One region of the Umboniibacter marinipuniceus genome, then DNA from elsewhere that is predicted to be linked to it. Evidence: predicted binding sites of a transcription regulator. Region 1 holds the regulator's gene; the other holds the start of a gene.
The links. Region 1 encodes LexA, which represses DNA repair genes until DNA is damaged. Its sites were predicted from a motif close to ACTGTNTNTANANACAGT; they were not measured.
Positions count from the first base shown of each region.

Region 2: the regulator LexA is predicted to act here: its motif matches at 2,356-2,373, upstream of recN (DNA repair protein RecN).

Region 1 covers NZ_REFJ01000002.1:200,354-208,214, forward strand. Annotated here, with positions in the region: gene topA (type I DNA topoisomerase) at 1-240, shown strand, start outside; gene DFR27_RS04635 (hypothetical protein) at 241-639, shown strand; gene DFR27_RS04640 (hypothetical protein) at 715-969, shown strand; gene lexA (transcriptional repressor LexA) at 1,060-1,695, opposite strand; gene DFR27_RS04650 (TetR/AcrR family transcriptional regulator) at 1,847-2,479, shown strand; gene DFR27_RS04655 (hypoxanthine-guanine phosphoribosyltransferase) at 2,484-3,029, shown strand; gene DFR27_RS04660 (cold-shock protein) at 3,169-3,378, shown strand; gene DFR27_RS04665 (CsiV family protein) at 3,481-4,737, opposite strand; gene mfd (transcription-repair coupling factor) at 4,740-7,861, opposite strand, start outside.
Region 2 covers NZ_REFJ01000001.1:747,159-755,019, forward strand. Annotated here, with positions in the region: gene DFR27_RS03385 (outer membrane protein assembly factor BamE) at 1-149, opposite strand, end outside; gene fur (ferric iron uptake transcriptional regulator) at 229-636, shown strand; gene recN (DNA repair protein RecN) at 669-2,354, opposite strand; gene grpE (nucleotide exchange factor GrpE) at 2,483-3,043, shown strand; gene dnaK (molecular chaperone DnaK) at 3,153-5,069, shown strand; gene dnaJ (molecular chaperone DnaJ) at 5,159-6,277, shown strand; gene dapB (4-hydroxy-tetrahydrodipicolinate reductase) at 6,463-7,269, shown strand; gene DFR27_RS03420 (DUF945 family protein) at 7,294-7,861, opposite strand, start outside.

The sequences.
Region 1 (7,861 bases):
GCGCCGTTACTGAAAGAAATTCTCCCGCATCGTGACGAGATCGATCCGAAATATAATCATTTTTGGTCGGCACCGGTGGTAGATAGCGACGGCGTGCCGGTTACCATTCGCTTTTCTCGTAAAACGAAATCCCACTACGTCCAAAGCGAGGTTAACGGCAAACCGAGTGGCTGGCGCGCTGAGTACGATGACGAGGCGTCACGCTGGGTAGTGAGTGACAAGAAGAAAAAGGCGAAGTAGATGGACTATGCCCAGGCGCAGCGTGAGTTACTTACTCTGCGCCATATTCTTGAGCGAGGAATGTCTCAAGGCAACTTAGGTGAACTTGACTATCAGGCGCTTTGGGCGCGTTTTTTGAATGCGCTCGCCATCCTCTATCAGCTTCCTCGTGCAGCCTTGGACGGGCGTGATAAGATTTCATCCCTGCCATTCGAACTTGGCGCTTTGGTTGTTTTGCAGTATGAAAATAATTCATGGCTGCAAAAACTGCTGAAGGTTGCCCGTTCAACCATCTCAGCTAGCCAGATCATTGGTTCAGACCGCGAAAATCAACCCCTCGATGATTCGGAAATTGAGCGCTCTGTCACGACATTCATCGAGCAGCTTGAACTTCAGATAAATCTCCAATTTGAAGCGTGAAATTGATTTCTTAATGATGTTATAGTGGTTTCTACTACTGCAGTGGCTCGATAAATATAACAGTTAGGGGGTCGTATGGACGACGAAGTATTTGAGTTGGTTGAGTTAAGTTCGGGTACCATCGCCCTTAAGCGTCACGGTGATGATTCAGAGAATGCCGAATGTCTAATCAAGATTGAAATTGGCCCTGAGATCGAAAAGAACTTGAGTGTAGAGCGAATGGAGTTTGTACGAATCATGCTAGAGGCGGGCTTTTCCGAAGCAGCTGATCGTCATCAGAGTCATTATGAAGAGGAATTACCACTTCAGCACTCACAGTTACTGCACTGAACTTCTCATGCCCCGTAAATGAAAAAAGCCCGTTCTAAGAAGACGGGCTTTTTAATGTAAGTGCGCTTAAACTGCTTGAGAATGACTTCCCTAGTGTCGTCTGATTACACCTACGCTAATTCCTTCAATATCAAAATCCTGACAACTCAAGTCTACCTCTATGGGCGAATACTCTTCATTCTCGGCATGGAGGAGTATCTTTGCGGCGCTCAGCTTTTCGTAGCGCTTGACCGTCACTTCATCATCGATTCGCGCAACCACAATATCGCCATTGCGGATATTTTTAGTTTGATGGACGGCGAGGAGGTCACCGTCATGAATGCCGATATCGATCATTGAATCACCCTGAACGTTTAACATGTAGTTGGCTCGTGGGTGGAAAAAGTCCGGTGATACCGGGCAGTGAGATTCTACGTGTTCTATGGCGAGTACTGGGGAGCCTGCTGCGACTTTACCAACGATGGGGAGTTGGTTGTCGTTAGCGGCAGGAACACTGAGCTCGGCGGCCTCAGGATTAACAAGTATGCGTAAACCACGGGAGGTTCCAGCAATCTTTTCAATCGCGCCCTTACGCGCTAGCGCTTTGAGGTGCTCTTCGGCCGCGTTGGCAGATTTAAAGCCCAGCTCAGCCGCAATCTCCGCGCGAGTAGGGGGTAAGCCAGTATCAGCGATATGCTTGGCTAGCACATCAAGTACATCCTGTTGGCGCTTGGTAAGTTTAACCATGGTTTTATGCCTGTTTGTTTATACAGTAATGTAACTATATACAGGTTTTGCTGACGCTGCAACCTTAACAAAAACTTGTTGTTTTACGGGCTGATGAACTTGACGTACTAATAATTCAAACGTATGTTTGAATTATTATTCAGGGAGTATTATGAGTACCACATCACTTCGTATTTTGGACCAGGCGGAACGGCTTTTTGCCGAGCAGGGTTTCAATGAAACATCGCTTAGAGCCATTACCTCCGCAGCTGAAGTAAATATCGCTTCGGTCAATTACCACTTTGGCTCCAAGAAGAATCTGATTCAGGCGGTGTTTAATCGCTATTTGGAAGATTTTTACAGCGGCTACAATGAGCAAATATCGGCACTGGCAGTTGATAGTCAAGCGGTAACACAACGACAAGCCATCGAGGCGGCCATTATTGCCATGTTGGGCAGGGATTTGAACGTTGCCAGGGCCCGACGCTTCATGATGTTGTTACGGCATGCCTATGCACAACAGCAGGGGCACTTACGACGATTCATTCAGGATCACTACAATGATGATTATCGTCGAATGATTCAGCACTTGGCAGGCAAAAAGCTGCAAGATGGAGCGAAGTTAAAGTTCTACTGGCGGCTTCAGTTCTTAATGGGTGCAGCCATGTTTTCCCTCGCTGAGTTCGATACATTGGATGCCATTGCCGATGCTCAGTATCACGAACGAATCTCTACCCATGAGCTTCTCGACTTGTTTATCCCAACTGCTTTAGCTATTTTAAATCCTCAATCAGAGGAGTGCTAAAGCAATGACGGCCATCAATACACCTGGATTCATGGATCAGGCTGAGTGTCTCTACGATCATCAGACGGTTTGCGCCTCAATTGAAGTGCTTGCAGCGAGCTTGAATCACGACTTTGCCGATAAACAACCGGTGGTGCTTGTAGTGATGACGGGTGGCGCAATTGTAGCGGGCCATTTGTTGCCGCAACTGAGCTTTCCGCTTGAGCTTGATTATATTCATGCTACCCGTTACCAGGGAAAGATGACCGGTGAAAAGGTGCGCTGGTTGGTGCAGCCTCAGATTTCGCTGATAGGTCGTGATGTGCTAATTATCGACGATATCCACGATGTGGGGCTAACCCTCGGCGAGATCAATTCCTACTGTATGGAGCGGGGGGCTACCAGTGTGACCTCTGCAGTACTACTCCTTAAGAATCACCCCCGTAAGGCATCGGTACCCTGCGATTATCACGCGCTTGAAGTCGATGATCGCTTTGTGTTCGGTTTTGGTATGGACTACAAAGGTCTATGGCGAAATGCCCCCGGGATTTTTGCGCTGCCTAAAGCCTAGCTATTGTACCTCGTTGCATATTCCCGTCAGCGGTTGAATAGGACTTGACAAGTTTGCCCTCGCAATAAACTATTATACATAGCGCACTTCGGTGGCTAATAATAACTCGAAATAAAAATAATAAGATGAGGCTGTTAAAATGGATGCTCGTGAAATCGGCACTGTAAAGTGGTTCAATAATGCTCGTGGTTTTGGCTTTATTCAGCGTGCTGACGGGGAGGACGTATTCGTTCACTACCGTTCTATTCAAGGCGAAGGCTATAAAACCCTAGACGAAGGTCAACAGGTTGAGTATGACATGGTAACGGGAGATAAGGGCTTGCAAGCTGAGCAGGTTGTACCTGTTTAGACAATTAACTACCCGTTTCGGTGTTTGCTTGAAGAACGAAAAAAACCGTACTCACTATCATGAGTACGGTTTTTTTATAGCAGTGGGATTTGATTGATGGGGCTATTCGCTCTCGGCGACATCATCGGCCAGCGCGGGAAGCAAACTATCCATCAAGGCCTCCCGTTCTTCGTATCGGGTTAATTTCACCACTACACCAAATGCCGGGTGATCAACGTAATATTGAACGCCTGATCGCATTCGTTGGGTTGTGTTTAAACTAAAATGCCGAGTGGACACCCAAGTTTCTGACCCAGCTGGATTGTCGTCAAGGGAGGGTATCATTAGTCCTGACGTGATAGGCGAGTTAGTGTTAAAGCTAAATGGGTCAGTCTCTGCCGTATCCGTAGTAGGCAGTTCAACCTCATTGACGCGGATAGTTCGGGGCGGGATTGATGGCAAGTGCTCAGTGAGTTCATCGTCGCTAAGTGCCAATTTAAAGGTGCTCATCCAGAGATCTATGCCGGCATGAACATAGCGCTGCTGACGATCGAGTTGAATGGTACCCTCTAGCTCGAAGTGCTCGCCGAGTTGTCTTCCACCCAGAACTACTATTGGCTCACCGTTTGAGGCCGGGGGAATATACTGGTGCCACGCAGAGTGATGGAGCACTCTATAACGATTGGCTGTCAGTCGTGAATCAGAAAGCTCGTAGAGATCTTCGTCAAGGGGGACATACTCGGCGAAGTGTTGAACCAGTTGAGTAATTTCGTTGAGGTCAATTTGCCACTGCGGTAGGGAGGCTTCCGGTTCCCATAGTTCATTCATGCTTTGGCGATCATCGCTTGCTGAATTGGTTGCCGCGGTGTTCAAGTTAGCTTCAGTGCTTAAGATGTTATTCTGTTGCCATAGTTCGTGTAGTTGATTTACCCAGTCACGAAGCGGTGGCGCTACGGCTAACAGGTCGCTCGGTGACGGTTCAGCTGAGCTCACATCGGACAGTATCAACTGGTCTGGCGCGAGCGGGTTCGTGTCAGAACTGTCATTGACCGCTAGGTCGATCTCAGTCCCCGTGCCTGTTGGTGTCGTTGCCAACGGTGAGCTATTGACTGCTAGCTCGTTGTTGGGCTTGATTGCGTATGCGCTCTCTAGCTCATCAGCCAGTAATTGTTGAGTGACGGCGGCTGCGGGTTGAAGATGTATTGCGTTAAGGGGGTAACTTAACGGCGGTGTTTCTGGCCAGCGTTCACTGTTTATGTCTGCCTGATTTCCTTGGGTGAAGACGAGCAATTCCACCCGATACCAGTTCTCTGATCCATGACTAGGTAGACTCAGGATTGCAGTGCTTAAGAGCGCTAGGCAACGAAGTTTTACTCGCATATTTATGAGGCCTGTGTTGTTTTACTTAGATGGTCGATGAGATCGTTTACCCACACCAAACGTTGTTCTCGATCCTCCAATGGTAACCCGAAGCGGAGCTCGTTGGCACCTTGTAGACTGAAAATTCGTGACTGCTGTTGGACTAACTGAACAATTTGCAGTGGTTGTATCGTAGTAGCGTCGGCAAAGACAATTTTACCACCCGTTGCGGAGCATACGAGCTTCTTAATCCCAATAGTTTGACAGCGCTGACGTACTTCGTTGACGTCGAAGAGGCGCTTAGTGGGTTGTGGTAAAAGTCCAAAACGGTCAATGAGCTCAATCTGCAAGGCACGGAGCTCGGCGGGGGTCTTGGTGTTACTGATTCGTTTATACAGTACTAAACGCTCGTTGACATCGCCTACATAATCATCGGGGATGAGTGCTGGTATCTGCAGGTCGACCTCGCCAGTAGTTTGGAGCCCTTCAAAGCCAGAGGGGCTTCGTCCAGCTTTGATGTCGGCGACGGCTTGTTCCAGCATATCAATATAAAGGCTGAAGCCAACCGAGTGTATCTGGCCGCTCTGTTGATCGCCTAGTAGTTCACCCGCGCCGCGAATCTCTAAGTCGTGGGTCGCTAGCGTAAATCCTGCCCCGAGTTCACCGGTATTCGCAATGGCATCAAGGCGCTTTTTAGCGTCTTTCTTCAGGCCTTTATAGGGCGGTGTTAGCAAGTAGGCATAGGCCTGGTGATGTGAACGGCCAACTCGCCCTCGCAGCTGATGGAGTTGAGCGATACCAAACTTATCGGCTCGGTGAATAATGATTGTGTTGGCATTGGGGATATCGATGCCCGTTTCAATGATCGTAGTACACACGAAGACGTTAGTACGACGGTGATAGAAATCGGACATTACGCGTTCTAGCTCGCGTTCACGCATTTGACCATGGCCAATACCTATTCGCGCCTCAGGAACCAATGCTTTGATTTCTTCGGCGGTGCGCTCGATGGTGGTGACTTCATTGTGCAGGAAGTAAACCTGACCACCGCGAAGAATCTCCCTTAAGATAGCTTCCTTGATCAGATTGTCATCATTTTCTCGGACGAAGGTATTGATCTTCAAGCGCTTGGCTGGGGGCGTGGCGATAATCGATAAATCGCGCATACCGTTCATGGCAAGATTCAAGGTTCGGGGAATGGGCGTGGCGGTCATTGTTAAGATATCGACCTCCGCGCGCAGCGACTTAATGCGCTCCTTTTGACGGACGCCGAAGCGATGTTCTTCGTCAATAATCAACAGGCCCAAATCGTCAAACTTTAGCGATGATTGCAACAGTTTATGGGTGCCAATCAAGATATCGATCTTACCTTCGGCGAGGGACTCGCTGATTTCCTTAATAGCCTTGTCACTCTTAAAGCGAGAGATAACCTCAATACGAACTGGCCAATCTTTGAAACGATCAATGAAGTTATCGTAATGTTGTTGGGCGAGCAGGGTTGTTGGAACTAAAATCGACACCTGTTTGCCAGCGTGAACGGCGACGAAGGCGGCTCGCATAGCGACTTCTGTCTTTCCGAAGCCTACGTCACCGCAGACTAATCGGTCCATGGCACGGGGGGCCATCATGTCGGCCACTACGGCGTTGATCGTTTTTTCTTGGTCAGGTGTTTCCTCGAACGGGAACGACGCGGCAAACTGTCCCAGTGCAGGGCCAGGATCTGGAAACGCAAAGCCTTTCTTTGCTTCTCGGCGGGCGTAGATATCCAGCAATTCAGCCGCCGCATCACGCGCCTTTTCAGCGGCTTTTTGCTTGGCATTATTCCACGTTTCACTCCCCAGGCGATGCAGGGGTGCTGAATCAGGGTCTGAGCCAGAATATCGGCTGAGTACATGGAGGCTGGCGACCGAAAAGTAGAGCGTGGCATCGCCGGCATATTCCAGCGCAACCAATTCAATAACTTCGCCATCGATGGTCAGGTTCTCTAGGCCGCGATAGCGGCCAATTCCGTGCTCGATATGTACTACTGGATCGCCAACTTCAAGCTGACTAAGGTCGCGGATAATTAGGCTGTCATCGCTTACCGCTTCGTTACGACGCCGAGTTTGGCGAACCTGAAGGCCATAGAGCTCGGCATCCGTAAAAACTTGAACTCCGGCCGGGGTGATTGTGCCCTCATAAAAGGGTGAAGCGAGGAGGTAGCAGCTTGCGGTGCTCTGATCGGCAATGTCGTCCCAGTGTTCCACTAACTCAACCGCTATGGCAGCTTTACGAAGTTGCTCGTCCAGCAGTTCTCGGCGACCTAAGGAATCAACACTTATTACCACAGGCTTGCGCTGCTTGCTCAAGTGTTGTTTGAGGATCTCAAGCGGTTGCTCACGGCGTCCGTCAATGGATACGCCTAGATCGCGAATAGGGTTCCGTTCATCGATGGCCAATTGATATCGTGCAAAGGCCTTAATTCTGGCCATGCTCTGGTCCACGGGATGAAAGGCCAAATGGGGCGCGAGAATAGGACGCTGTGTATCGCCGCGGAACTGCTCGTAACGACTGCTTATATCCCGCCAATGACGATCCAAGGCGCTGCTAATGTCGCCAACTAAGCAGAGGTGACTATCGGTAGGGCAGTAGTCCAGAATAGAAGTGGTTTCATCGAAGAATAGGCTTAGAAAATATTCAATGCCCGGTGTTGTTAAGCCATTGATAATGTCTTGATACATAGGCACGGCGTTAAAATCCACGTCGAACTGCTCATGCCAGGCTTCCTCGAAGGCAAGCCGATGATTACGATCTGTAGGCACTTCTTGTGCCGGGAGTAATTCTATGAACTCCACCGCGCGAGTAGTGCGCTGACTGTCGACATCAAAAAACTTGAGTGTTTCTATTTCGTCGTCGAACAAGTCAATACGAACCGGTTCGCTTGTACCCATTGGAAAAATATCTATAAGGCTGCCGCGTACGGCATACTGGCCGTGATCTCTCACAATCTCAACGTTCTGATAGCCACTTCGTCCTAGTTTGGTGCGGAGTTGTGCTACATCGAGCAGCTGCCCCTTTTCCAGTTTGAGAGCACGAAGCTCAACGTAGTCGCAGGGCGGAAGGCGATTGCTCAGCGTGGCAGCGGGAATGATCAGTACGCCCCGTT
Region 2 (7,861 bases), on a different contig from region 1:
TTGTCCATGCCTATCTCAAGTTGTTCAACTTTTTCCGCCGAAATGACATTGCCTTGCTGGATGTCAATTTTGTACACCCGAAAGCGCGAGCAGCCGCTCACGGCTAATATGGTAGCGAGAGCTAGTACAATAAAGGTATACTTTTTCATTATTCGGTTATCCAGTACTTCAAGTGAGTTGTGATAATACCTAAGCTAAAGCCAACATAGAAGAGCAAAAGGTCCATAAATGCCTAGCGAAAATATCGAGTTAAAAAAAGCGGGTCTTAAAGTTACCCATCCCCGCGTTAGAATACTTCAAGTACTCGAAAGTTCCCCGAACCGTCATTTAAGTGCAGAAGATGTTTATCAGCAACTCCGTGATGCGGGTGATGACGTTGGTATTGCAACGGTTTACAGGGTATTAACTCAGTTTGAACAGGCTGGCATGGTTCAGAAGCTAAACTTTGACGGTGGCCAATCAGTCTTCGAATTGGATGACGGTGATCACCATGATCATATGGTATGTGTGGATACTGGGAAGGTCATTGAATTTCACTCAGAGGAAATTGAGCGACTACAGGAAGAAATTGCCGCCGCACACGGATACGAAATTAGTGATCACTCCTTGGTACTTTACGTCAAGCCAAAGAGCTAACAACTCTTTGGCTCACTAGCGCTGGAAAGAATTTAATGCATTAGCTCACTAAGGTCTTCGACCTCTTCGAGCAATGCACGAGCGTTCGCTCTTGTCTGTTCCTTCACTTCACTACCGCCTAGCATTCTTGCTAACTCTTCGGTGCGCTCTTCCGGTGATAAATAACGAAGTGTTGAATGTGTGTTGCCTTTCTTGGTGGCTTTGGAAACGTGCCAATGATTATGCGACTGCGCGGCAACCTGCGGTTGGTGGGTCACACTCAGTACTTGAAGATTAACCCCTAATTTACGCATGAGCTGACCAATCTTCGAGGCAGTTGTTCCCCCCACACCAACATCGACCTCATCGAACAGGAGTGTTGGCACGGTTGCCACACTTGCCGTAACCACTGATATTGCCAGAGCGATACGGCTGAGTTCACCACCCGAGGCCACTTTATTAAGCGGTCCAAAGGGTTGCCCCACGTTGGTTTGTACCATGAAGTTAACGCTTTCAGTGCCGGTTGGTGAGAGATCGCTTAAGTTGGTTGGTTGCCATTCAACCTTGAGTTGCGCGCCATCCATAGCTAGTTCGCCGAAAAGTTTATTAACAGCGCTGCATAGCGTTTGTCCCGCTTTGACGCGTGCCTTAGCTAGCTTGTCTGCGGCGTGATAGTACTGATCTTCCAGTTCCGCCATTGCGCGCTGCAGCGTCTCAACTTGGGTATCTATTCCCGAGAGTGCCAATAGCTCATCACTCAGTTCAAGGTGCAGCGACAGTAACGCCTCGGGCATCACTTTGTGCTTTCGTGCAACGGCATAAATTGATTCTAGGCGCTGAGTCACGGACTGAAGTGCCTCGGGGTTGTGTTCCACGTCACTGAGGTGTTGACGGAGCTCGGAAGTGGCTTCATCAGTATGAATCAATGCGGTATTGAGTAGCTCGATAGCCGATTCAGCGGCATTGGAGATAACGGGCATGGAAGTCAGGGCGTTGAGCGCGTTTTGTAGCTGGGTCCGAATGCCCTTATCGCGGTCAATTAAGGAACTCGCCTCCTCACCGGCAGTGATCAATGCCTGTGCGTGCGATAGCAGTTGCTGCTGTGCTTCCAGCGTTTCAATTTCACCCTCCGCTAACGCCAAGGCATCCAACTCAGACACTTGGTACTGGAGTAATTGCTTGCGAGCGATGCCTTCCTCTGGGTTGGCGGTTAGAAGTTTTAGCTCCTTCTTATACTTGCGCCATTCAGCCGCGTAACGAGCAACACTGGCTCTTTGGGTACTCAGTTGCCCAATCTCATCCACCAAGTTTAATTGATGGTTAGTATTGAGGAGTGCCTGATGGCCGTGTTGGCTATGGATTTCTGCCAAAAGGGGGGCGAGCTGCTTGAGCTGTGAGGCGGCAACAGGGCGACCATTTAAAAATGCTTTGCTGCGACCGTCTGCGGAGACCACACGGCGAAGAATACAGTGATCTTCATCCATGAGCTCATGGGCGTTTAGCCAATCAATAGCGGCTTGGTTTTCACGAATGTCAAAGCAGGCCGAGATGTCAGCGCGCTTGGCGCCATGGCGCACATAGCCAGCGTCAGATCGGGCGCCAAGTGCTAGGCTGAGGGCGTCCAACATAATGGATTTACCGGCGCCGGTTTCGCCTGTAATGACAGTGAGCCCTGGGCTAAATTCTAGATTGAGTGATTCGACCAAGGCGAATTGCGAGATAGATAGTTCACTTAACATAACTGTGTTTCCATACAGTGTTTTTATATACAGTATCCTGTTGGTGATTTTTTGGCAAGCGGGGCTTGAAAAATAATTTGTAGCATCCATATAGCTAACATCGATAGGAAATTGCAACGGAGTAAATCGTGAGCGATAAAGATTTAGAGAATCAAGCACAGCAAGAAGCAGTCAACGAGGAAGTTGCTGCGGAGGAAAACATTGAGCTTTCCACTGAGCAAATGTTGGAAGCGCAGATTGAAACGCTGAGTGAAGAGGTTGGTCAGTTGAAAGACCAGATGCTTCGTGTTCAGGCAGAAGCGGCCAATATTCGCCGTCGTTCGGAGATTGATGTTCAGAACGCTCATAAGTACGGCCAGGAAAAGCTGGTTAAAGACCTTCTTCAGGTTGCCGATAACTTAGAGCGCGCGCTGAGCGCCATCGATGCCGATGACGAAGCGGTTAAGCCACTGGCTGAAGGGGTTGAATTAACCTTGAAGTCTTTCATTGATAACTTGGCCAAGCACAAGGTTGAAGCGGTTAACCCAGTGGGCGAACCGTTTGACCCGAACCTACACCAGGCAATGACCATGGTGCCTAACCCGGATCTAGAGCCGAACACCGTTATGGATGTGATGCAGAAAGGCTACACCTTGCATGGACGTATCGTTCGCCCTGCAATGGTGGTTGTTTCAAAGGCAGCGGGTTAAAAAAAAGATTCACATGAGGGTTGAAAAAGTTTTTCTAAACCCCATTTAAGTTACATAGATTGATAAACGGTGTAGCAATACACCAACCGAAATTTGATTGGAGGCCACTATGGGCAAAATCATTGGAATTGACTTAGGTACTACTAACTCTTGTGTTGCGGTAATGGAAGGCGACAAGGTTAAGGTAATTGAAAACGCTGAAGGCGACCGTACTACGCCATCTATTATTGGTTACGCTGAAGACGGCGAGACCTTAGTTGGTGCAGCGGCAAAGCGCCAGGCAGTAACTAATCCACACAACACGGTTTACGCCATTAAGCGTCTGATCGGCCGTAAGTTTACGGATAACGAAGTTCAGAAGGATCTTAACCTAGTACCATTTGGTATCGTAGCGGCCGACAACGGTGACGCATGGGTTGAAGTGAAAGGCGAAAAGCAAGCTCCGCCGCAGATTTCTGCTGAAGTGCTGAAGAAGATGAAGAAGTCAGCTGAAGACTACCTTGGTGAAAGCGTAACCGAAGCTGTGGTAACCGTTCCGGCTTACTTCAATGACTCACAGCGTCAAGCTACCAAAGATGCCGGTAAGATTGCTGGTCTTGAAGTGAAGCGTATCATCAACGAACCTACTGCGGCAGCAATGGCTTACGGCCTAGACAAAGCAAAGGGCGAGCGCAAAGTTGCGGTATACGACCTTGGTGGTGGTACTTTCGATATCTCGATCATTGAAATTGATGAAGCCGATGGCGACATTCAGTTTGTTGTACTCTCTACTAACGGTGACACGCACCTAGGTGGTGAGGATTTCGATCTAGTGTTAATCAACTACTTGGCTGACGAGTTCAAGAACCAGTCTGGTATTGATCTGAAAGGTGACCCGCTAGCAATGCAGCGTTTGAAGGTTGCTGCTGAGAAAGCGAAAATTGAGTTGTCTTCTAGCTCACAAACTGAAGTCAACGAGCCGTACATCACTGCTGACGCAACGGGTCCTAAGCACTTGGTTGTTAAGTTGACTCGTTCAAAGCTTGAGTCACTGGTAGAGAAGCTTATCGAGCAGTCACTAGCGCCGGTTCGCCAAGCACTTGATGATGCAGATCTAAGCGTTTCTGAGATCGATGACGTTATCTTGGTTGGTGGTCAGACTCGTATGCCACTTGTTCAGGAGAAGGTAACTGCTTTCTTCGGCAAAGAGCCACGTAAAGATGTTAACCCTGACGAAGCAGTAGCAATGGGTGCTGCAATTCAAGGTGCGGTACTTTCTGGTGATGTTACCGACGTCCTGCTTTTGGACGTGACTCCACTATCGCTAGGTATTGAAACAATGGGCGGTGTTGCAACACCGTTGATTGAGAAGAACACTACGATTCCTACTAAGAAGTCGCAGGTTTTCTCAACGGCCGATGACAACCAAACAGCGGTAACGATCCACGTTGTTCAGGGTGAGCGTAAGCAAGCTGTACAGAACAAGTCACTGGGACGTTTCGATTTGGCTGACATCCCGCCAGCACCGCGTGGCATGCCACAGATTGAAGTAACTTTCGACATCGATGCAAACGGTATTCTTAACGTTAGCGCGAAAGACAAAGCAACCGGCAAAGAGCAGTCCATTGTGATTAAAGCTTCGTCTGGTTTGAGCGATGAAGAGATTGAACAAATGGTCAAAGATGCGGAAGCTAACGCTGAAGCGGATAAGGCCTTCGAAGAAGTTGTTCAAGCACGTAATGCGCTTGAAGGTCTAACACACGCATCGAAGAAGACACTTGAAGAAGCCGGTGATAAGGCTACTGATGAAGAGAAAGCAGCTATTGAAGCGGCGATCACTGAAGCAGAAGAAGCCGCCAAAGGCGACAACAAGGAAGCGATGGAAGCAGCAACTCAGAAGTTGACTGAAGCCACTTCAGGTCTGGCACAGAAGATGTACGCAGAGCAAGCTGAAGCCGAGCAAGGCCAGGCAAGCGACGCCACACAAGCTCAAGGCGACGACGTTGTTGACGCAGAGTTTGAAGAAGTGAAAGACGAAAAGAAGTAAGCGCCTAGGCGTGAGCTAAAGCAGGGCGCATCAAGAAGTTAAACTTTCTTGTTTGCGCCTTTTGCGTTATTGGATAAAGGCAAAATTTGATGTCAAAAACAGATTATTATGAAGTGCTTGGTGTAGGGCGCGACGCAACCGAGAAAGACCTAAAGCGAGCTTATCGTAAGGTTGCTGCGAAGTATCACCCGGATCGTAATCCCGATGACCCAAAAGCTGAAGAGAAGTTTAAAGAAGCTTCAGAGGCCTATGAAATCCTTTCCGACTCACAGAAGCGTGGCGCCTATGATCAATACGGTCATGCCGCGTTTGAACAGGGCGGTCAAGGTGGTGGCGGCTTCGGTGGCGGTGGCGCTGGATTCGGCGATATCTTCGGCGACGTCTTTGGTGATATTTTCGGTGGCGGTCGTCGTCAGCGTGGTCCACAGCCAGGGCGCGATCTTCAGTATAACCTTGAGCTAACGCTTGAAGAAGCGGTTCATGGTGTTAAGAAGACCATTAAGATTCCAACGGATGTAGACTGTGATACCTGTGATGGTTCAGGTTCAAAGGATGGCTCTAAGCCGGAGACCTGCGGTACCTGTAATGGGCATGGTCAGGTTCGTATGCAGCAGGGTATGTTTGCGGTTCAGCAAGCTTGTCCAAGCTGTCATGGCCGTGGCTCCGTCATTAAAGATCCATGTTACTCATGCCGAGGAACGGGCCAGAAAGAAGTTGAGAAATCGCTTTCTGTTACCATTCCGGCCGGCGTTGATACGGGTGCGCGCGTTCGTCTATCGGGAGAAGGTGAAGCCTCTCCAAATGGCGGCCCAACGGGTGATCTCTATGTTATGGTCCATGTTCGCGAGCATAAGATCTTTGAGCGCGATGGCAAGAACCTCTACTGTAACGTTCCAGTAAGTATTGTTGATGCCGCCCTAGGTGGCGAGATTGAAGTACCTACTTTAGATGGTAAGGTTAAGCTTAAGATTCCATCGGAAACTCAGTCAGGTAAAATGTTCCGTCTCCGTGGTAAAGGTGTGGTAGACCTTCGTGGCGGATCGGCTGGTGACTTGATGTGTCGGATGCAGGTGGAAACACCGGTTAAGCTCAACAAGGAGCAGGTTGAGATCTTGGAGGCGTTCCGGGATAGCTTGGAAGGTGATAAAAACTCACCGCGTAAAAAGAGCTGGTTTGACGATGTGAAGAGTTTCTTCGCCGGCGAATAAGCCAACTAGAAAAGAGGATGCTATTTAGCATCCTTTTTTTTGGCTGTAATTTGGGTGTGAGGAATTAAGCCCCTATGAATCCTAGCTAAGTTACTATTCCGCCTTGGTATAGGAGCTATAGGGGATCCATTTTTACCTAAGCTTGGTTTGGGTGTAGACTGCTAGCAAATAGATAAAGAGCACGTATCATGACAACAATTGCCATAGTAGGCGCAGGCGGTCGCATGGGCCGCGCCTTGATTAGCGCTGTGACCGAGAGCGCCGATATGAACCTAAGCGCAGCCACGGCACGAGCAGGCAGCTCGCTGTTGGGGGTGGATGCGGGTGAGTTAGCGGGCGTGGGTAAATTGGATGTCACGGTCGTAAGCTCGGACGAATTGGCGCACCAGCAGTTTGATGTGCTTATTGATTTTAGTCAGCCTGAACTCAGTCTTGAAAACCTAAGGGTCTGTGCTGAAATGAACGCGGCGGTAGTGCTGGGAACCACTGGTTTCAACCAGCAGCAGCGCGAACAAATCAACCACTTTGCGCAACGTATTCCCATTGTCTTTTCGGCTAATATGAGCGTTGGTGTGAACGTGGCTCATAAGCTACTCGCTATGGCCGCGCAGGCCATGGCGGATGACTACGACATTGAGATCCTAGAGGCGCACCACCGATTTAAGAAGGATGCACCGTCTGGCACCGCATTGGCAATGGGAGAAGTGATTGCCGAGACCATTGGTCGTGACCTCAATGATGTGGCAATTTATGGCCGTGAGGGCTTCACTGGTGAACGCGATAGCGAGACAATTGGATTTGCTACGGTTCGCGGCGGCGACGTAGTAGGCGATCATACGGTAATGTTTCTTGGCGATGGCGACCGTTTAGAGATAACCCATAAAGCGTCGAGTCGAAATACCTTTGCTAAGGGGGCGATAAAAGCAGCACGCTGGTTGCAAGGCCAGCCTAATGGCCTCTATTCCATGTCCAACGTGCTTGGTCTTAACTAAGCGCTTCAGCTAGCGCTAGCGGTTCTAATTACCCGCTGGCGCTAGCGGAATTCCATTGAGTAGCAAACTGCCTGCTTGTAACGAAAGCGGGCTTTCATATCCTTGAGAACCATCTCGGTTCAAAAAGCCAGCTTCGGCATACTGCTCGAAAAGCTGTTCAAGTTGCCTCCGGGCTCGCGCACTCTCAGTTTCAAAGGCGGCGGAGCTTGGCGTGATGAAAGACTGGCTGGTAATAGTCTGGATGTCCGCTAAATGTTTAATGAATGCTTCATTAATTGCCACATCTAGGTGCAATTCCAGCGGGTTCTCTGGCGTTGTGACGAGCTTTATTTCTCCCATAGCGTTTAGCTTTGCGGAACCTTGTTCTAGTGAGAGGGTTTCGATATAAAGCTGGGTGCCAGCTAAGGTCTCAAGCATTTGGCTTTGCCAGTCAGTTGGAGCTAATTGACCATCGTAAAGTGCTAGGGTCTGGAATGACTGATAGGGAAAGTCAGCAAGCTTAAGGGCCTCTGTGAAATTACCCAGCGGCAGGTTGTTGAGCATCAAGCCGTCAGCGTGAACCAACCCAGTTCCGTGCATGAAACCGTTGCTC